Regions from separate parts of the Buttiauxella noackiae genome, predicted to be linked through region 2. Evidence: riboswitches for the same ligand, from Rfam matches in the RefSeq annotation. Region 2 holds a riboswitch; each other region holds the start of a gene.
What was found. Region 2 has a riboswitch for cobalamin ahead of IX31_RS02595 (ABC transporter substrate-binding protein). Riboswitches for the same ligand answer to the same signal wherever they lie in the genome.
Positions count from the first base shown of each region.

Region 1: another riboswitch for cobalamin. It lies ahead of IX31_RS11980 (cobyrinic acid a,c-diamide synthase CobB); the one in region 2 lies ahead of IX31_RS02595 (ABC transporter substrate-binding protein).
Region 3: another riboswitch for cobalamin. It lies ahead of btuB (TonB-dependent vitamin B12 receptor BtuB); the one in region 2 lies ahead of IX31_RS02595 (ABC transporter substrate-binding protein).

Region 1 is NZ_JPRU01000002.1:747,366-754,558, forward strand. It holds gene IX31_RS11955 (decarboxylating cobalt-precorrin-6B (C(15))-methyltransferase) at 1-377, opposite strand, end outside; gene IX31_RS11960 (cobalt-precorrin-7 (C(5))-methyltransferase) at 367-969, opposite strand; gene cbiD (cobalt-precorrin-5B (C(1))-methyltransferase CbiD) at 963-2,099, opposite strand; gene IX31_RS11970 (cobalt-precorrin-8 methylmutase) at 2,099-2,728, opposite strand; gene cbiB (adenosylcobinamide-phosphate synthase CbiB) at 2,738-3,697, opposite strand; gene IX31_RS11980 (cobyrinic acid a,c-diamide synthase CobB) at 3,694-5,076, opposite strand; cobalamin riboswitch at 5,182-5,361, opposite strand; gene IX31_RS11985 (GHMP family kinase ATP-binding protein) at 5,588-6,448, shown strand; gene IX31_RS11990 (DUF496 family protein) at 6,575-6,895, opposite strand; gene IX31_RS11995 (FUSC family protein) at 7,104-7,193, opposite strand, start outside.
Region 2 is NZ_JPRU01000001.1:577,201-584,393, forward strand. It holds gene IX31_RS02575 (ABC transporter ATP-binding protein) at 1-77, opposite strand, end outside; gene IX31_RS02580 (FecCD family ABC transporter permease) at 74-1,078, opposite strand; gene IX31_RS02585 (ABC transporter substrate-binding protein) at 1,068-2,120, opposite strand; gene IX31_RS02590 (ABC transporter ATP-binding protein) at 2,263-3,054, shown strand; cobalamin riboswitch at 3,145-3,322, shown strand; gene IX31_RS02595 (ABC transporter substrate-binding protein) at 3,501-4,457, shown strand; gene IX31_RS02600 (FecCD family ABC transporter permease) at 4,457-5,461, shown strand; gene IX31_RS02605 (RrF2 family transcriptional regulator) at 5,465-5,974, opposite strand; gene IX31_RS02610 (NAD(P)/FAD-dependent oxidoreductase) at 6,199-7,193, shown strand, end outside.
Region 3 is NZ_JPRU01000006.1:2,120-9,312, forward strand. It holds rRNA gene IX31_RS19990 (16S ribosomal RNA) at 1-948, opposite strand, end outside; gene murI (glutamate racemase) at 1,334-2,200, opposite strand; gene btuB (TonB-dependent vitamin B12 receptor BtuB) at 2,145-4,001, opposite strand; cobalamin riboswitch at 4,070-4,254, opposite strand; gene trmA (tRNA (uridine(54)-C5)-methyltransferase TrmA) at 4,365-5,465, shown strand; gene IX31_RS20010 (YijD family membrane protein) at 5,511-5,867, opposite strand; gene fabR (HTH-type transcriptional repressor FabR) at 5,882-6,526, opposite strand; gene sthA (Si-specific NAD(P)(+) transhydrogenase) at 6,719-7,193, shown strand, end outside.

The DNA.
Region 1 (7,193 bases), on a different contig from region 2:
CGCCCGCCTGGGTGCAAATGTGCCAGCGACCAGTCGATCAATTCCGTGAGCTGACCGCCGCTGCCGCCGATAAACACCGCATCGGCCATGACATTCAGCTCTATTGGCGCGTAACCGCTGATGATTTCAACGTTCGGGCAGGCGAAAAGTTCACGGTTTTCCGCCATCAACGCCAGCGCGTCGGGGTTGCGTTCAATTGCCGTCACCTTCAATTGCGGATAACGCATCGCCGCTTCAAGCGATACGCTGCCGGTTCCAGCACCGATATCAATAAAGCGTTCAGCACTCTGAAGTTGTAAACGGTCCAGCGCCTGAGTACGTACTACTTCTTTGGTCATCGGCACGCGTGCACCGCGTAAAAAGAGATCATCTTTCATTGAGGATTATCACCACATTCATCGCGTAAGACTGCGCCACATCGGCAGCGCGCAAGCGATGGATTCGTTCATCTGCTGACGAAAGATTCTCGCCAATAATTAGGGTGGGATTGAGGCCACGTTTCAGCAACTCTTGGGCAATGACATGCGGCCCGATGATGGTGTCGGTGACCATTGCCACTTTTTGGTGCGCCGCAATCGCTTTGAAATCTGGCTCGCGCCCATGGCTGCTGGTTATCCATAAGTCGTTCATATCAACGGCCGCTTTGGCGCACAGATATTGAACTGAGCTAATGCCGGGAATAATGCGCAGTTGTTCAGGCGGGAAATTTGCTGCCAGACGTTTACCAATGCCGTAAATCAACGGGTCACCCGAGGCCAGCACTACAATGCGCTTAGCCATGTTCTCGGCAAGCCAGACAACCAAACCATCAAGATCGCTATCCAGCAGCCGCGTTTCGCCACCAAACTCAGCAAACAACGCCAGTTGGCGCTTGCCGCCGACCAAAATCTCAGCGTCATTAATGGCGCGATGTGCCTGGAAAGTCAGATACTCCGCAGCACCAGGTCCAATACCTACGACGGTCAGCATCGCAACTCCTGAGCTATTTCAGCTACCGGGCGGCTACTGCCTAAAACGTTGTTATCAAAAGAGAATAAAATGGCATCGCACTTAGGTGGGGATTGGGTGAAACGCAGCATCTCATTAACACGCTCACAGATGCGGACGGCCAGGCGTTCGAACACCCCCATCCAGCCTTGTTCGGCGATGATTTCAAGCGCCGCTTCCGTGGTGTCGCACTGGCTGACAGCTTCAAGTAACGCAAACGGCGCACCCATAAGTGCCAGGTGTGCGACCAGCGTCTCCATGCGCCCATCGGCAATGTGGCTGTGGGTGTGGAAAATACCGGCAGCGACTTTCACCAATTTGCCCGGATGGCCAATCAACACGATGTGGCGGTACTCAAGTCGCACCGCTTCCTGAATCATGTAGCCGACGAAATTACTCATCGTCACCACACATTCACTGTCCAAATCCAGTTGCTCGCGGACAAAACGTTCGCCGTGATTGCCCGGCACCAGAATCACTTTATCCAGCCCGGCTGCACGTTTCATTTCCAGCTCAAGTGCCAGCGAACGCTTCCAGCTTTCTTCGGACATTGGCATCACAATACCGGTAGTGCCAATGATGGAAATGCCGCCCAAAATCCCGAGGCGATGGTTGTAGGTTTTCTTTGCCCGCTCCTCACCTTCCGGAGCAAAAATTTCAATCTCTGCACCACGTACTGCGCCGATAACTTCACGTACCGCGGCTTCTATGGTCTGGCGCGGCGTGCGATTAATCGCTGATTCACCAATCGGCAAACCGATACCTTTGCGTGTCACCACGCCGACTCCAGTACCACCGCGCAGCGCAATCGTGCCGCTGTCATTAAGCTGCACACGGGCGAAAATCAGCATGCCGTGAGTAGCATCAATGTCGTCGCCGCCGTCTTTACGAATGGCGGCGATTGCCTGCTGCCCTTCGATTATTGGCATTTCAACATTAAGATGCAGCGTGACACCTGATGGCGTGACGATAGAAACCTGGTCGATAATGTGCTGGCGTAAAACCATCAGCGCCGCGACTTTAGCCGCAGCGGTAGCACATGAACCGGTGGTATAACCCTTGCGGTAGGCCTTGCCTTTATGCCAGACGCAATCGGCATGTTGCTCGCTCACTAAGCCTCCCGCATACGATAGAGCAGCGCATTAACGATAGCGGCGGCGACATTGCTGCCCCCCTTACGCCCACGTGCAGCAATTGCCGGCAAACCACTTTTGACTAATGCTTCTTTGGACTCCTCCGCTCCGACAAACCCAACAGGCACACCGATAACAGCAGAAGGTGTTGCACCTTTTTCCAATAGGCGAAACAGTGCCGTTGGTGCATTACCAAAGACAAAGACCTTCTCGCCCTCTTCTTCCAATGCCAGATCTACCGCCGCCATAGAACGAGTGACGCCCTGCTCTTTGGCATGAGCCACCACGCGCGGGTCGCTAATAAAGCAGCGGCAACTACAGCCAAACTCCGCAAGAAGGGTCTTGTTGATCCCCGAAAGTGCCATGGTGGTGTCGGTGTACAACGTGCAGCCGCGCAACAAACTGGCGGTCAATTTTTCGATAACATCCGGGGAGAACCACAGAATATCCAGCCACTCAAAATCAGCCGTGGTGTGAATAACCCGCTTGATCATCGCTTCCTGGATAGCACCGTTAAAACGATATTCCGGGCGTTCGGCAGCAATAATTTCGCTAATAATTTCAAAACTGTGTTGCTCAATAAGCTGGGGTTTTTGCAGGTAGTTCATCAGGTGTCCTTAAGCTATGCCGGGCGCAAGTGTGCGCAATGCGGCAAACAGCAGCAAAGCAAACAGCGAAGCCAACATCATGAGTTGAATGGTGCGAGTAATGTCGTCGAGGGCAATGCCACGTTGCTCATCCCCCATCCACGGTTTTTCTACTCGCTCGCCAAAATAGGTGTTCGGCCCGCCCAATCGAATACCCAGCGCGCCGGCAACGGTTGCCTCAGGCCAGGCACAATTCGGGCTGCTGTGTTGATAGCGGTCACGCCAGCCGATAAGCAGCGCCTGACGAGGATTGGCTCGCAAGAAAAAGGCTGCGAGAGTAAGCAGTAACCAGCTCAACCTGGCGGGAATGAAATTAGCGAGGTCATCAATCCGGGCGCTGACATAACCAATAGCGCGATATTTTTCGGTTTTATAACCGACCATCGAATCGAGGGTGTTGATAGCTTTGTAGGCCAGGGCAAGTGGCGCACCGCCAATCATCAGGAAAAACAGTGGGGCAATCACACCATCGACACTATTTTCTGCCACGGTTTCAACCACCGCACGAGTAATTTGTGGACGCTCCAGTTGCGAGGTATCGCGGCCAACAATCCACGATAACTTCTCGCGACTCTCTTCTAACGTGCCATCTTTGAGCGCGCGATAAACTTCGAGAGCCGCGTCGCTCAAGCAACGGGCGGCAAGCACGGTGTAAATCATCCAGACTTCAACCAACCAGCCGAGCCACGCAGATACCAGGTTTGCGAGGTGTAAGATTCCCCAACTCACAATCCAGGTTGAACCCACCACAATCAGCCATAACACGCCGCCACCGATTTTCAATGCACGGTCACTTTTGCAGCACCGGCGTATCTGGCGCTGCGTAAAGCTGATGAGATTACCAATCCAGCGCACCGGATGTGGCCAGTGATGCGGGTCACCAAGCCAATAATCCAGTAACCACGCAACAACCCATGCAAGTAGTGTCATAGGTGATTCCTCGCAAGTGCTAACCAGCGATTGAGTAACGATGGACGTTGGGCGAAATGAACATGCAGGTAGCTTGCAAAGGTCGCATGATGCTGAAAACCACCCTGCCAACGCGAAATAGCAACGCCATCGCGCCATTTACAGCAATCGAGAGCGGCAGGTAACGGGCCGCTGAAATCAGAATAGTGAAACTCATGGCCACGCAAGGTTTCGCCTTTTTTGGCAAGTAACGTGTCATGCAATGCCGTGGCTTCGCAGTAGCCAAAACGCGTCAGTCGCTTGCCCATCTGGCTGTGACCGGGTAATACGCCACACATGGCATGAGTTTCATCATTGCCGTCAGTCAGCGACTCACCCAAATACATCAACCCGCCACATTCGGCATACAGCGGCACTCGCTGCTGATGTGCTCTTTGCAGGGATTCACGCATTTTGATATTGGCGGCAAGTTTCGCGCCATGAACTTCGGGGTAACCACCACCCAGCCAGATCATTTGGCACTCGGGAAGTTTAGTGTCATGCAATGGGCTAAAACGTTGGATTTTCACCCCTGCCTGCTCGAGCAATTCGAGGTTATCCGGATAGTAAAAGTTGAAGGCTTCATCTTCAGCAAGCGCAAGCGTAAGCCCATCAGCCAATGCTGCATCAGGAACGGCAGGCACTTCACCTGGTGGCAGCGAATTCAGGCGTGATAAATTCAACAGATGGTCAATATTGACCGTTTTTTCAAGCTGCTGTGCAAGCTGCTGCCAGCATTCATCTTGCGGCGCATTTTCTTGCGCCGGAACAAGTCCAAGATGCCGTGCAGGCAAAGCCACATCAGCCATGACAGGCACACGGCCAAGCACAGGAATGCCACAATAACGGGTGATGGCATCGGCAAGTAACTGATAATGGCTGTCGCTATTGACTCGATTGAGGATAACGCCCGCGATATTCAACGTTGGGTCAAATCGCTGGAAGCCCATTACCGTTGCAGCAATCGAGGTGGATACGGCTTTGCCATCCACCAGCAAAATCACCGGGCAACCGAGCTGTTTTGCCATTGCGGCGCTGCTGCAATAATTAGGGTCTGTTCCGTAGCCGTCGTACAAACCCATCACGCCTTCGATAACGGCCACATCAGCCTGCTGCATTTGTTTTGCAAACAGACCATTAAGCGTTGGAATGGGCAGCATGAAGGCATCGAGATTACGCGAGGCAATGCCGGTAACAGCACTGTGCCAGCCACTGTCGAGGTAATCAGGGCCGATTTTGAAAGGTTGAACGCGCAGACCGCGCAGCATGAGGGCACGGAGCAACCCGAGCGTGACGGTAGTTTTGCCACAACCGCTGCTGGTTCCTGCAATGACGAATGCTTGTTTCGCTGCCCCTGCCATAATTGCCTTTTTGATTTATTCGGCAAAATGCGGATGTCAGCACGTGCGCGCACCCTGCGGCTGCACGCATCTGATGACAACTGACTTCCCACCGAAGGAGTTGTTTTAGAGTAATAGTGACAAGTCGGTCTTCTGGCTTAGCTTCATTCTTACCTGCCCTTCCCAATCAACGATCAGTGGTTACGCAGGTTCGTCAGCATCACAGCAGCGGGGGCTGCGGGGGATTGTCACCCCCTTCCCAGCCATGTTTGACACATGGCATAAACGAGTCAGTTGTATCTGTTTTAATTACCGTTTTACTGCATGACGTTTTTAAATCATCACGCAGATAAATATTTAAATGAGGGTCTAGTGTAAAAGCTAATAGATATTGATTGTTGCGCTATAACAATTTTTACTGATTTTTATTAAGGCTTACCCCCTAATCGTTGGCGTGTGCTGCTGTGGTATCATCCTGCGCCTGCGGTGAAAAACAGAATGAATCCCAACATGAAAAAGAGTGGCCAATACCATGGCTGAAGCACGCTGCCCTGCATCCTGCGGCGAGTTAATTCAGGGCTGGATAGGTGGCGGGGAAAAACTCGTATCCTGCCCGATTGACTGGTTTAGCACCGTTGAGGTGAGTGAAGGTATGAAACTCCCCGGCGAACGCCCCCGAATGCGCCAGATGCTGGAGCGCGTCGTCGCGTACTATGGTTATTCCACTGCATTAGCAAACAGCCTGAATATTAAGCTTGAGTCAACGATTCCGGTCGGGAAAGGACTTGCCAGCAGTACTGCGGATATTGCCGCCACCGCGGTTGCCACGGCTCGCCATTTAGGTGAAATGCTTGATGAATCCACACTTGCTGGTTTATGCGTACAACTAGAACCTACGGACAGCACGATTTTTCGCAATCCAACCCTTTTTGACCATATCCAGGCACAAGTACAAATTAGCTGCCAGCCCACACCAATGGTGGAAATCCTACTGCTTGAGAGCAATACCACTCTATTGACGGAGGATTATCATCGTTGCCAGCGGGAACCCGTGTTAATCCGTAACGCTCGACTATTGGATAACGCCTGGCAGACGCTGCAACACAGTTGCCAGCAACAGGACGCCCGGTTGTTAGGTCAAGCCGCGACAATGAGTGCCAAAGCCTGCCAACAACTGTTAGTGAAACCGATGTTTTCCCAGCTCTTAGCTCTGATCGAGGAGTTAGACTTATACGGATTAAATGTGGCGCATAGCGGCAGTGTGGTGGGATTGTTGCTTGATAGCAGTAAGCAGGATGTTGAGAAAATCCTCTGGCTAATAAAGGATTTAGAGATTGACAGGCATTACCCACAGCAGCATCTGGTAAAGATGATAGAGGGCGGAGTGCGCTGAGTTCTTGCAAAAAAAAACCGCCGAATCGGCGGTTTTCAAAATCAACACTATTTACCCTAAATAATTCGAATTGCACGAAGGCGGCAAGTGAACGCAGCCAACCCACTCGAAGTATGGCGGGTAAATTTACTCGGGTTTGATTTCACCCATCACTTTCAGCTTTTTGGAAATTTCACGACGCTCTTTAGACAGCTCAGCATTCTTGATGATGTAGTCATCAACACGGTCTTCATAGTCGGTTTTCATGCTGGCAATGATGCCCTGAATAGCTTCAATGCTCATCCCAGGCTTAATGTAGTCGCTCAGGTTATCAAGCAGCAGAACACGTTTTGAGTTATCACGGATCTTTTTCTGAACGTCTTGAATCTCACGTTGCAGCTTGTTTTTACGACGGAACAGACGCACAAACTCAAGCACGTCCTGGAAAGAAGGTTTAGTTTGTTCCATTTTTATACCCCTGCTAATTTCATACTCGGATTCGTTAAGACAACCGCCATAAGATTACCTTAATGGTAGCGGCGGTCGCTGACAATTCTTTTATCCCCGCTCGGTTTCGGGCTCTACAACCCGAACATTACAGGCGATTAGTCTCTTTCGCTATCTTAACCTCAATTGGTGCTGAATCGAAACCAGCAATTCGCTCCGCGCCCCGCAATTATTTGCGTAACGCGCGGCAGATCAACTGCGAGAGTAATTCAAGTTGGCGAGCAAGCTCCAGACTCAACCACACATAACCGTGAATTGG
Region 2 (7,193 bases):
TGGAAACTGAGTGGTTCAAACAATGGCGTTTTGTGTCCATACAATAGTTGCTGAACACGTAATTCACCCGTTTTCATCGACGGCCTCTGCGGCTTGAGTGTATTAGCAAAAAGGTAAACAGCGGTGCACCCAATAAAGCGGTGATGATTCCCAGTGGAATTTCGGCTTGCATTAACGTGCGGGCAATATCATCGACGACAATCATAAAACCGCCCCCCATCCAGAATGCGGTAGGGAGCAAGCGGCGATGGTCAACTCCCACGAGAAGACGCGCCAGATGAGGAATGACTAATCCTACCCACGCGATACTGCCACTGACAGCAACCTGTGCTGCGACTAAAAATGCACAGCAAACCAATACGCTGCGTCGCAGAGGCACCACGGAAACACCCAATGCCTGCGCCTCTTTATCGTTAAGTGACAATAAGTTAATGCGCCAACGCAGTTGGAACAAAATCGCACCAGAAATTATGACCGGAACAGCCAGCATCAAAACTTTATGCCAGTTGGCGGTTGCGAAACTCCCCAATAACCAGAAGACAATGTTAGGTAACACTTCTTCTGTATCAGCCTGGTATTGAATAAGGCTTACCAGGGCGGCAAAAAAACCGCTCAGGATGATGCCGGAGAGAATCAGCACCAACGCGTTTTCTCGCCCCTGCAAAGCGGCAATCGCATAAACCAGAATCAATGCGCTCAGGCCGAAGAAAAATGTCGACCCCATCATCAATAATGGGTCAAGCCCCAGCAGTATCGCCAGTGTGCCGCCAAAAGCAGAGCCGGAAGTCACGCCGATGATATGTGGATCAACCAGCGGATTATGGAAAACCCCTTGCAGGGTTGCGCCGCATAACCCCAATGCACCACCGGCAAGCAAGGCCATCAGAATACGCGGTAGCCTTACCGTCCAGATGACCTGGTTGGCAATGCCTTGCGTGTCGGAGAAATGAGTTAGCTGATGGAGAACTTCACTTAGCGTAAGTGAATATTGACCTAAGCAAAGTGAAGCAACTCCCAGCAACAGCACTGAGAGAATCAGTACCAGTTGCTGGGGAATAAATGACTCACTACTTAGCATCGGGCTGCCAGTTCACACGATAAAATTTCTGGTAGTAATCTTGTGCCTGGGCATCAACATCGATGTTTTTATAAGCATCCGGGTAGAGTTTTTTCGCCATCCACAGCTCACCAATTGCCAAAGCTTCCGGCATTGGGTAACCCCAGGCTTTAGCATATTCAGGCATTAACCAGACACGGTGGTTTTTCACAGCATCGATCCCCTGCCAGTTCGGGTCGTTCAGGATTTCAGACACCACCTGCGGATAGCGGTCCTGCACGAAGATAACTTGTGGGTTCCACTGTAACACCTGCTCCAATGAAACCTGGCGCGCACCTTTGACACTGGCAGCAGCGACGTTCAGCGCACCTGCGTGCTTCATCATAAGCCCGGTGTATTTGCCTGAGCCATAAGTCATCAAATCAGGGTTCGCCATGTAGACACGCACTTTCTGTGCATCCGGGATATTCGCAACCGGTGCGTTAAATTTCTCACGTGCCGCAAAGGTATACTTGATGAGTGCTTCACCCTGAGGTTTGCGCCCTACCACATCAGCAATTAAGCGGATGCCTTGTTTTAGCCCTTCGTTGTAGGCCAGCTCTTCATCCGCCATCGTCGGATTCATTTTATCCTGCTGCCCATCAGCATCCTTTCTCAAAGAGACTGCCACGACAGGGATTCCAGCATTCTGAATCTGCTGAATCATCTCAGCGGGTGCATAGTTGGCGACGAATACCACCTGCGGGTGAATGGCCAGCAAGCTTTCGATATTTACCGCGGTGAGATCACCTGGAGTAGGCAGTGAGTTAATCTCAGGCATAAAGCGTGAAAACTCAGGGCCAAGCTGTTTTTTCCAGCTGGTCATCACACCGGCTATTTCATTTTGTGCATTGAGCTGAACCAATAGATTCAAGGTCTGATGCTGTAACACCACCACTTTTTCAACATGGTCAGGAATAGTGACCTGGCGACCAAGTTGGTCAGTGATGATTCTGTCTGCCTGAGCGTTTAATGCGAAAAATGCACTGGCGAGAACCAGCGCGATATTACGAAGGATTAACATAATTGCCATCTGGAAAGGAGTAAATTCGATGTGTATTTAATTATATAACGTAGTCGATGGCAACTGATTATCGATCCTTACTGCTTGCCTGGCAAAACATGGCTGCTATCCTAAGCGCCATTTTCAGCTAATGACATTGCCGATGAACGCGCCTGAAAGCCTGCTATCTGTTCGTAACCTCACCCACTTCTTTGCCGGTAAAACACCACAGGTGAATGCGGTGTCATTTGATATTTATCCCGGTGAGTTTGTTTCGATAATAGGTCCAAATGGTAGCGGGAAATCGACTGTTTTACGGCTTATCATCAGTGAACTGTTACCCGCCAGCGGTGAGGTTGTGATTCAGGGTAAAGCGTTACGCACCATGAAACCCATTGAACGCGCTCGCTCCGTCGCGCTACTGACCCAACATGACAATGCCGATTTACGTCTGACAGTGCGTGAATATGTGGCATTGGGGCGCATCCCATGGCAGGCCGAATACCCAAACGTTGAACATGAAAAAGCCATCACTGAGGCGATTAACGATGTTGGCATCACACACCTGCAACAGGTCTCTTTGGGAAAATTATCCGGCGGTGAGCGCCAGCGTGCAGGCTTAGCCCGTGTTCTGGCACAACAACCAGCTTTGCTGTTGTTGGATGAACCAACAAATCATCTCGATCCACTCGCCCGCCATCAGCTGCTCAGTCTCGTCAGGCACAAGAACATCACCACCATTGCGGTATTGCATGATCTTGAATTGATTCAACCTTTCTCAGACCAGGTTCTGATGATGAACCAGGGGCAACTGGTTTGCCGTGGCACGCCGGCGCAGGTTCTGGACTCGCCCTGGCTTGCCAGGATATTCGGTATGCGAAGCCTGCACGTCACACATCCAAACAGTGGCAAAACACTGCGCATCTTCGAAGCCCTGCCATCACAATTTGATTGAAATACAAATAACTAAGTATTGTTTGATCTGACCAGACCTATTCACCCCATCAATTCCTGTATGGTGCGGCGGTTTATCAGGAAGCGAGATTTTCGCTTTCGGTTCTGCCGTTTTAGCGCACGTCGCTATCCGGGAAGTGAGGTGAAATTCCTCCGCAGCCCCCGCTGCTGTAATGCTGACGACACCACACATGCCACTGTCTGTTGACGGGAAGGCGTGGTGAAGAATGATGCTAAGCCAGAAGACCGACGGCACAACCTCAAGAACGACCCTTCGGTGGGAAGGCGTTGTGTCACAGGTCGCGGTTTACTACCGTCATTTGCCACACCTGTACACAACTCAGTGTCGGGAAGTGTGCACAGGTGAGGTTTCATTCTGGACACCCTGTCCCGCTATTCATGTCCACAGAGCCAATCATGTGTGGCAGTAGTGAATCAGGAGTATGTGTGAAAAAATCAATTCTGGCGGCGTTACTGGCCGTGGTTTCCAACGGCGCGGCTGCCTCTGGTTTCCCGGTAACCGTCGATAACTGCGGGCAACCTTTAACGTTCACGCAAGCCCCTAAACGCATGGTCGTTCATGATATCAATATGTCCGAAATGGCGTTTTCCCTACATTTACAACCGGAAATTGTTGGCGTTAGCGGCATTTCCGGCTGGTACAAAAATATCCCGGCATTTACTCGTTTGCAGGGTTCTATTCCGGAGATTGCGCCCAAATACCCTTCGATGGAAACGTTATTGGCGGCAAAGCCCGACCTGTTCTTCGCAGGCTGGAACTACGGTTTACGCGGCGACGTCACGCCGCAGGCGCTGGCAAAATTTGATATCAAGACGCTGATCCTGAGCGAAAGCTGTATTCACGTTAATAGCCATCGTCCACGCGCCAGTATGGATTTGCTGTATGGCGATATGCTGCGTCTGGGCAAAGTCTTTGGCAAAGAAGAAGATGCCGTGAAGTTGGTCGATAGCTGGAAAAAGCAGGTTGCGAACTTAACCAAAAAGACGGCCGGGCATAAACCCGTTCGCGTTTTCCTCTACGATTCTGGCGAAGATAAGCCGTTCACCAGCGGTGCGTATGCCATGCCAACGGCAATTATCGAAGCTGCTGGCGGTAAAAATGTCATGGATACGATGGATAAAAGCTGGGCCGCAACCAACTGGGAAAGTGTTGCCGCCGCGGAGCCTGAGTTTATTATTCTGATGGACTATCAGTCTGACTATAACGGTGGCGCTGATGGATTACGGCGTTTCCTGGAACAACATCCGCTGATGAAAAACACGCCAGCGGTGCTTCACCATCGCTATCTGAAACTTAAGTATCAGGAACTGACACCAGGGCCTGCCAATATCACCGCGATAACTAAACTTGCCCGTGCATTTTATCCGGCAGCGTTTAACTAATGTTCGCTAACAAGCGTTTTTTGCTGATATGGATAGCGGCCCCGCTGTTGCTTGCGGGGCTTGCTCTGGCAAGTGTTGCGAATGGCAGCGTACCCCTCTCTTTTTCACAAGTGTTGACCGCCCTCGGCCTGATGCATGGGGAAGTCGCACCGATGATAAAGAGCATCGTGCTCGAATTACGGCTACCGCGCACGATACTTGGCATGATTGCCGGTGCCGGGTTGGCCCTGGTCGGTTCATTGCTGCAAACCACCACACGCAACGATTTAGCCGATCCCTTTTTATTCGGCCTGTCTTCTGGTGCTTCTGCAGGCGTGGTACTGGTGATAACCCGTCTTGGTGACAGTCTGGGATCGTGGACATTACCCATCGCCGCATTTGTCGGTGGGATGCTATCTGCCGCTGCCGTGATGATTATTTTTATGTCGCAGTCACATAAAGGAACTGAAAAGCTGATTATATGCGGGCTGGCAGTGTCATTTTTATTTGGGGCGTTGACCAACTTCCTGATTTTTTCCGGCGATCAGCGCGCAGCCAGCAATGCACTGTTCTGGGCTCTCGGCGGTTTAGGTTTTGCGCGCTGGGAAAATCTCGGGTTTGCCGCTATCGCGCTGGTGATTCTCGTTGTGCTTATATCCCGGCGCTGGCAAGCCCTGGATGCGCTATTGGCTGGGGAACAAACCGCCTGGTCGCTGGGTATTAACGTCAATCGCTTACGAACCGAGGTTTTTCTCTGCTGTTCTATGGCCACCGCAATCCTGGTTTCGCTAACCGGGGTGATTGGTTTTGTGGGATTAATGGTGCCTCATCTGGCGCGCCCCTTTGCCGGAGTGCGCCACCGGAGATTACTGCCACTGGTGGGGATCATGGGGGCAATTATTCTCTCTGCGGGTGACATTCTGAGTCGAACACTCGCCGCCCCGCAGGAACTGCCAATTGGGATTATTACCGCCGGTGTGGGCGGAGTGTTTGTTCTGGTGATTTTGCTACGCCGCGTCAGTTAAGTACTAAGCATCACTACGGCGACGGCCTATCCACTCTTCAATCTGGATAGGCAACGCTTCCGGCGCTTTTCTAAACATTCTGCGCGCCAAATCCAGCACGGTGTGCTGAGCAAGCGCTTCTTCCATACGTTGCTGCGCAACCTGCATCACATGGCGCACACCGCACACACCTTCGCATGCCCATGCGGGAGCTGGCTCATCAAAGATAGCCATGCGCTGGCGAATCTCTTTACAGTCAAAAATCGATTTTTCACCATCGATGGCCGCGACTATATCCAGCACAGTTATCTGATCGGCAGGTTTCGCAAGGCGAAATCCCCCTCCTTTTCCTTCGGTGCTTTCAACCAACTGAGCTTTGGACAGCTTGGTAAAAATCTTCGCCAGATAGTCGTACGGAACGTTTTGTAGCTCAGCAATTTCCCGCACGCTCATCTCGCGTCCATCGCCTTTGCTATCAACCAGACACATCAGGCTATGGATGCCGTACTCCACGCCAGAACTGTAAAATGCCATAAATTCTCCGCTCCATTTATTCTGAGTTAAATGATAAATCCTTCCTTGTTTTGAAGCAATTTCTGTCAGTTTTAATTATTGGCTTGTTTTTAAATATCAATTAATTTCAAATAATTAAGATTAAATCCGTTTCCAGGAACCCTAAAGCTCTTGAAAATCTTAACTACGACAAATATTATCGTAGTTAAGATTTTCAATGACCGTCGAAAAACCAGGGATAAAACATGAAACAACAAATTCTTATTTTAGGCGCAGGGTTTGCAGGAATGTGGGCAGCATTGAGCGCTGCACGTTTAACCGATCTTCACGATCGTAACGATATTGAGATTACAGTCCTCGCACCGCAGCCAGAGCTCCGTATTCGCCCACGCTTTTATGAAGCAGGAGTTGAAAATTTTGCAGCGCCCCTATTACCGCTGTTTGCAGCCACAGGAGTGAAGTTTATTGCCGGGTCCGCCAAAGAGATTGATGTTGCGAACAAACAAGTGTGGTATCACACCGCGCAAGAGCAACTGGCAGCGCTTCACTATGACCGCCTGGTATTGGCCACCGGCAGTCAAATCAATCCAATTGTCCCTGGCGCACATGAGCATGCTTTTGATGTCGATACGCTAGAAAGCGCGGCTCATCTTGAAAAACACCTTCACCAGTTAGTGGAGCAACCCGATAGCCATGCACGTAATACCGTGGTGGTTTGTGGCGGTGGTTTCACTGGTATTGAACTGGCAACCGAACTCCCTACCCGTTTACGCGCTATTTTGGGAAATGAAACTCCGGTGCGTGTGATTATTGCAGACCGAAGCCCAGTGGTTGGTGGCCGGTACAGCGAAGATTTGTGTGCGGTTATCAAACAGGCAAGCGACGAGCTTGGTGTTGAATGGCAGCTTGAAGCAGATATTGCTTCTATCAATGAACATGGCGTTAAGTTTAAGAACGGCGATTTTATTGCTTCAACCACGGTGATTATGACCATGGGCGTACAGGCCAGTCCCCTTACCGCGCAAATTCCAGCCATGCGCGATGTACAAGGCCGCCTGCATGTTGATCAAAATCTGAAAGTAGTTGGCCATGAAGACATTTATGCGACCGGTGATGTGGCCCATGCCCGTACCGATGACAAAGGCAACACTGCCCTGATGACCTGCCAGCACGCAATCATGCTCGGACGTTTCGTGGGCAACAACGTTGCTGCTGACGTAATTGGTGCCAACCCATTGCC
Region 3 (7,193 bases), on a different contig from region 2:
ATGCTCCACCGCTTGTGCGGGCCCCCGTCAATTCATTTGAGTTTTAACCTTGCGGCCGTACTCCCCAGGCGGTCGACTTAACGCGTTAGCTCCGGAAGCCACTCCTCAAGGGAACAACCTCCAAGTCGACATCGTTTACGGCGTGGACTACCAGGGTATCTAATCCTGTTTGCTCCCCACGCTTTCGCACCTGAGCGTCAGTCTTTGTCCAGGGGGCCGCCTTCGCCACCGGTATTCCTCCAGATCTCTACGCATTTCACCGCTACACCTGGAATTCTACCCCCCTCTACAAGACTCTAGCCTGCCAGTTTCGAATGCAGTTCCCAGGTTGAGCCCGGGGATTTCACATCCGACTTGACAGACCGCCTGCGTGCGCTTTACGCCCAGTAATTCCGATTAACGCTTGCACCCTCCGTATTACCGCGGCTGCTGGCACGGAGTTAGCCGGTGCTTCTTCTGCGAGTAACGTCAATCACTGCGGTTATTAACCACAATGCCTTCCTCCTCGCTGAAAGTACTTTACAACCCGAAGGCCTTCTTCATACACGCGGCATGGCTGCATCAGGCTTGCGCCCATTGTGCAATATTCCCCACTGCTGCCTCCCGTAGGAGTCTGGACCGTGTCTCAGTTCCAGTGTGGCTGGTCATCCTCTCAGACCAGCTAGGGATCGTCGCCTAGGTGAGCCATTACCTCACCTACTAGCTAATCCCATCTGGGCACATCTGATGGCAAGAGGCCCGAAGGTCCCCCTCTTTGGTCCGAAGACGTTATGCGGTATTAGCTACCGTTTCCAGTAGTTATCCCCCTCCATCAGGCAGTTTCCCAGACATTACTCACCCGTCCGCCGCTCGTCACCCAGGAGCAAGCTCCCTGTGCTACCGCTCGACTTGCATGTGTTAGGCCTGCCGCCAGCGTTCAATCTGAGCCATGATCAAACTCTTCAATTAAAAGCTTGATTTGCTTCAACTCGTGAAGCGGTGCTCAAAAATTAACTTTCGTAATAATTCAACTAAATGAATTACTGCTTGGTCACTCTTCAAGACTTGATATTTTTTGTGATACCCAAAGGTATCTGAGATATCAATCCTGCGAGTGCCCACACAGATTGTCTGATAAATTGTTAAAGAGCAGTGAGTTGCGCGCTTTCGCTTGCTAACTCGAGGTGGCGTATATTACGCTTTCCTCTTTCAGAGTCAAGCGATTATTTCGCGCTTTTCTCCAACTAACCAGCCGGTTTGTAAGCCGTTGTGCCGTGTCAGTGGAGGCGCAGTATAGGGATTTTCTGGAAGCTGACAACCCCTATTTTCAATTTTTATTTCAACCGTCTCTTTTTTATTCAAAATCGCTGCATACAGCTAGTTTTTCAAGCCTTGGAAAGCCATAACGCTGTAAAACGGGTGCTAATTGAGCAATCTCTGGCGTGAGCCCCATGCAGAACGCAATATTCTCATCTGCAGATAATGCATTCGGAGATTCATGTTCTAAAAGCCATACCGTACGGCGAGCAATTGCAGCACCTGAATCTATCAATCGAGTGCCTTCCGGCAGGACTTCCAGCAACTCTTCTTCTAATAGAGGGAAATGGGTGCAACCCAATACCACTGTATCTGGTGGTTCTTTCATTCTTAGCCACGGCCGAAGGATTTTACGCAGTTCCTCAAGGTCGACAGGTTGACCATGTAACTTGGCTTCTGCTAATTCCACCAGTTCCGCCGAACCGAGCATTTCGATTTTGCATTCCGAGGCAAAGCGTGCGACCAGTTCGTGCGTATAAGGACGGCGAACTGTACCGCGAGTCGCCAGTAAACCAACCACACCATTAGTCGTCAGGCGTGCAGCAGGCTTAATAGCTGGAACAACGCCTACAACAGGGAAAGCAAATTTCTCACGGAGCGCGGGAAGCGAAACGGTACTCACCGTATTGCAGGCGATGATAGCGAGTGCGAGTGGGTAGCGTTCCTGAACCGCAGTAACAATTTCAACTACGCGCTCAACTATGAACTCTTCGCTTTTCTCGCCGTAGGGAAATGCTACGTTATCGAAAGCATATATATAGTGCAGGTCAGGCAAAAGCTGCCGGACTTCGTCATACACAGAAAGCCCACCGACACCGGAGTCAAAAACCAGTACGGTGGGACGTGTATTAGAAGGTATAGCTGCCAGTGAGGTAGTATTCCCGTCCTGGGGTTTGATAGCCATAAACCGTCTCGTAATCTTTATCGAACAGGTTGGCGATTCTACCACGAACGGTGAGATGAGAGGTTATTGGATATGAGGCAGCGAGATCCCATAAACTTACCCCGCCCATTTTTACATCGCTGCTGGAGTCATAATCATAGTCATAACGTTCACCCATATATTGGTAAGTGACATCCCAACCCAACTGATACACTTGACCACTCAATTCATACTTCACCTGCTGTTTTGCACGACGAAGTAATAATTTATCGGTTTCATCATCGCGTGGATTGATGTACTGAAGTGTCAAGCGATGGTCCACCGGACCTGTAGTCACGCTTCCAGTCCATTCCATACCTTTAATCGTCGCGGATTTTACGTTGTAGTAACTATTATTGTCGTAATCAATGAGGTTTTGAATTTTGTAGCGGTATGCCGATAAGCGCCAATCCAATGGACCGGTTAAACCTTCCAATCCGGCTTCCCATTGTTTTGACTCTTCTGGTTTCAGATTTGGATTGGAAGCAATACCAAAACGGTCCGCACCAAACTGTTGCCCTAAAGATGGTGCGAGGAATCCTGTACCGTAAGAAAGTGTCGTACGGTAACCTTCTACAAATTCCCAACCAGCAGCAGTTTGCCATGTACCATGCCAGCCAAATTGCTCATCATGGTCTTCACGACCAGAGGCTTCCAAAGTAACGCTTTCTATCTGCTGTTGGCCAGTAAGGTAAAGGCCTGTGTTATCACGCGTATAACTATCTTTCGCAGGCGCGCCAGCATAGGTTTCACCATAAGAAGTCAGCTTTTCTTGTTTCCAGTCGATTCCTGCGCTTATCGCGCCGTGCCCGACTTCAACATTATTACCCCACTGGATATAACGTTGTTCCATATCATCAAGAGTTGTCCCTTCTTGATAACGTCCAGCCAGGCTACTGTAGTTGTAATCTTTTATGCGCTGATAATTAGCCAGTAATTGCGACGAGTAAATTCCAGAATTGAAATTCAGGCCGGTATCCCAAGACTGGGTGTAGTTTTGATGCTCATCACCACCGCCATCGTAACCCCAATTACCTTGATCATAATCTGCATTGCTGGAATAACCGTAACCCCGGAAGAAACCAGCAAAATTATCATTGAATTTATGCTCAACACCGCCCCAGAACAGTTTATTACGATACCCATCTCGATCGGCATCACCGCTATAACTTGAGCCAGGTTGAACATTAAAACCATTTGTAGTCTGATACGCCCCAGCCGCCGTGAAGACAGTATCGCCAACCTTTTGGCGTAAAGTGCCATCATATTGCTGATAGCCATTCGAGCCGATGCCTGCATTAATCTGCGAACGATCATCGCCATCCTGGGTAATAATGTTGACGACCCCGCCAATAGCACCCGAACCATAAACAGCTGAACGCGGCCCCCGTATGTATTCAATTCGCTGAACCAGGGATACCGGAATTTGGTCTATATCGGAATTATTTGAAATTCCAGGACGGGCAATAGGAATGCCATCAACCAAAACTAAAACATGTCGTGCCTCTGTCCCGCGAACAAAAAGTGATGCACTTTGTCCCATACCACCGTTTTGTGCGATATCAACACCAGGCAAGCGACGCATAACATCCAGCACCGTTTTTGACTGCCATCTTTCTATGTCCGCTTTGGTCACAACATCGGTAGGAGCCAACACAGTATTCACCGGTTGCTGAAAACGGTTTGCCGTTACGATTAGAGTGTCATCAGAATTGCTGTCTTGCGCCCAGGCAGAAAAAGCCGTTACGGACACAGCCGTAAACAGCGAAAGTTTTTTAATCATCATTTATATAAGCATCCACTTCCATTAAGGATGCCGCAGACATAACAGATAGCACGCGATAGTTATGCAGATTGCGACGTATACCGGCAGGTCTTCGGGCTTGGAGGTGTTTTACGGATGATGACTTCCCACTTTATTAAGCAGTGTCTGCACTTGGCTCTCATCCCACTATTCCTTACCGCTGCGCGTCAGCCCCAGAATTGCACTGGGTTCCCTTTTAACTTGTAAAAAGGCCGGAAACGCTATGCTACGACGTTGTTAATAATCTTGTCTATAAGCATCAAAATGCAACAGCACTGGACATCACGCACCTATTCCCTACAATTCGCCGCGTAGTTTGACTTTACTTACAGGTATCAGCTCATGACCCCCGAACATCTCCCGATTGAACAATACGACGCGCAACTGGCCGAAAAAGTCGCCCGCTTGCAAAGCATGATGGCCCCTTTTGCAGCTCCCGCGCCGGAGGTGTTCCGTTCGCCAGTCAGCCATTATCGGATGCGCGCTGAATTCCGCATCTGGCACGATGAAGGCGACCTGTACCACATCATGTTTGACCAGGAAACCAAGCAACGTATTCGAGTCAATAGTTTCCCGGCAGCAAGTGCGCTTATCAACGCGCTAATGCCAGCAATGCTCGATGGAGTACGTGATATTCCCGCCCTACGTTATAAGCTTTTCCAGATTGATTATCTGACTACCATGAGCAATCAGGCTGTGGTTTCGTTACTTTATCATCGCAAGTTGGATGAAGAGTGGCAGCAACACGCTGAAGCATTGCGCGATAATCTGCGTGCCCAGGGTTTCAACGTGCATTTAATTGGCCGTGCTACAAAGACCAAAATCGAGTTAGATCAGGATTTCATTGATGAGCGTTTGACCGTTGCCGGTAAAGAGATGATTTATCGCCAGGTTGAGAATAGTTTTACTCAGCCGAATGCCGCGATGAATGTTCATATGCTGGAATGGGCACTGGATGCAACTCAGGGTTCCAGGGGCGATTTGCTGGAATTGTACTGTGGTAACGGTAACTTCTCCCTGGCGCTGGCACGAAACTTTAACCGCGTGCTGGCGACTGAAATCGCCAAACCGTCAGTTGCGGCTGCACAGTACAACATTGCGGCGAATGAAATTGAAAACGTGCAGATTATTCGTATGGCAGCAGAGGATTTTACTCAGGCAATGAATGGCGTACGTGAGTTTAAGCGCCTGAAAGGTATCGACCTGAAAGGCTATCAGTGCGAAACCATTTTCGTCGATCCACCGCGTAGCGGCCTGGATGCAGACACGGTGAAGATGGTGCAGGCATACCCGCGTATTCTCTATATTTCCTGCAATCCACAAACCCTATGCGAGAATCTGGAAGTATTAAGCGAAACCCATAATGTGTCGCGTCTGGCGCTCTTCGACCAGTTCCCGTATACACATCATATGGAATGCGGTGTGTGGCTGACACGCAAATAGCAAAACGGACGCCGAGGCGTCCGTTATTATTTCTGGCTAGGAATACTATTCAGTGACCTGCGCTTTACGGGCACGAACTTTGAAACCAATCCAGAACAGCAATGCGACTGAAAGCACCGCAGGCAAGAAGTTAGAGCCAATCGCCGGATACTCAGCCCGCACAACCGCGCTATATAACAAGACCCCTAACACGAAGCACGCCGCAGCAATACTTGGTAGGCCAACTGGCATCGTACGGTTCAGGTAGCGTTGATGCAAACAGTACACTGTTAGCACCAACGTGATCATCGGGAAAATGGAAAACGGTACGACCGAGCTAAATAGCGCGACAAACGTTCCGTTAATTGCCAGGCCTGCAATAAACGCAAACCCGAGCGTACCTCTCTCTTGTAACTGTTTCATTGCTCTTCCTTTACTCACTCTTCAGATATTTGAGCTAATGCCACTTTTTCTTGCTCCCGGCGATACCAGTAGTACGCACCTTTTGAAATCATGCGTAACTGAAGTACCAGGCGCTCTTCAAGCTGACGACGCTGATCGGCATCAACGTCCAGCGCTTCAGCACCAGCACTAAAGACAATCGTAACCATTGCTTCTGCCTGCGCTTCAGTAAAGCTGCGAGGCATGCGATTTTCGAGTTCCAGATAGTCAGCAAGTTCCGCAATAAAGTGCTGAATTTCACGGGCAACAGCGGCACGAAATGCGGCAGAAGTTCCGGAACGCTCACGCAACAACAAACGGAACGCGTTGGGATTATTACCGATAAATTCCATAAATGTTGAGACGGAGGTACGGATTACACTTCCGCCTTTAGCAATTCTTTGCCGTGCCTGACGCATCAACTGGCGCAACATCAGGCCACTTTCATCAACCATCGTTAAACCCAGTTCGTCAACATCACGAAAGTGGCGATAAAACGATGTTGGCGCTATACCAGCCTCACGGGCGACCTCGCGCAAACTCAGGCTGGCAAAACTTCGTTCAGCACTTAACTGGCTAAACGCGGCTTCGACCAGAGAACGCCTGGTTCTTTCTTTTTGTTGCGCTCTTACACCCATCATATTGCCTGAATCTCTTAATCGAACTCGCACTATACCAGAGAATAACTTAACTGGTTTTATACAGGATTGTGAATGATTGTTTACGCGAGCCGCCTCGCGTTACACAGCAAAAAGCACAAGGATAATTGGGTTATCCCGCTGTTGATGTTACCATTGTGTTGCTTTTATGTATAAGAACAGGTAAGCCTTACCATGTCACACACCTACGATTATGACGCAATAGTAATTGGTTCCGGTCCTGGCGGCGAAGGTGCCGCAATGGGGCTGGTGAAACTCGGAGCAAGGGTAGCCGTTGTTGAGCGCTACCATAACGTGGGTGGCGGTTGCACTCACTGGGGAACCATCCCCTCAAAGGCGCTGCGCCACGCAGTCAGCCGCATTATCGAATTTAACCAAAACCCTTTATATAGCGACCACACCCATCTCCTCCGTTCTTCCTTTGCCGACATTCTTAATCACGCTGATAGCGTCATTAACCAACAAACTCGCATGCGCCAGAGCTTTTATGAGCGTAATCGCTGCGAGATGTTACAGGGGGATGCACGTTTTGTAGATGCGCATACTATTTCGCTGGAATGCCATGATGGCTCGGTGGAGATGATCACCGCCGAGAAGTTCATTATTGCTTGTGGCTCGCGCCCTTATCGTCCGCCAGAAGTCGATTTCA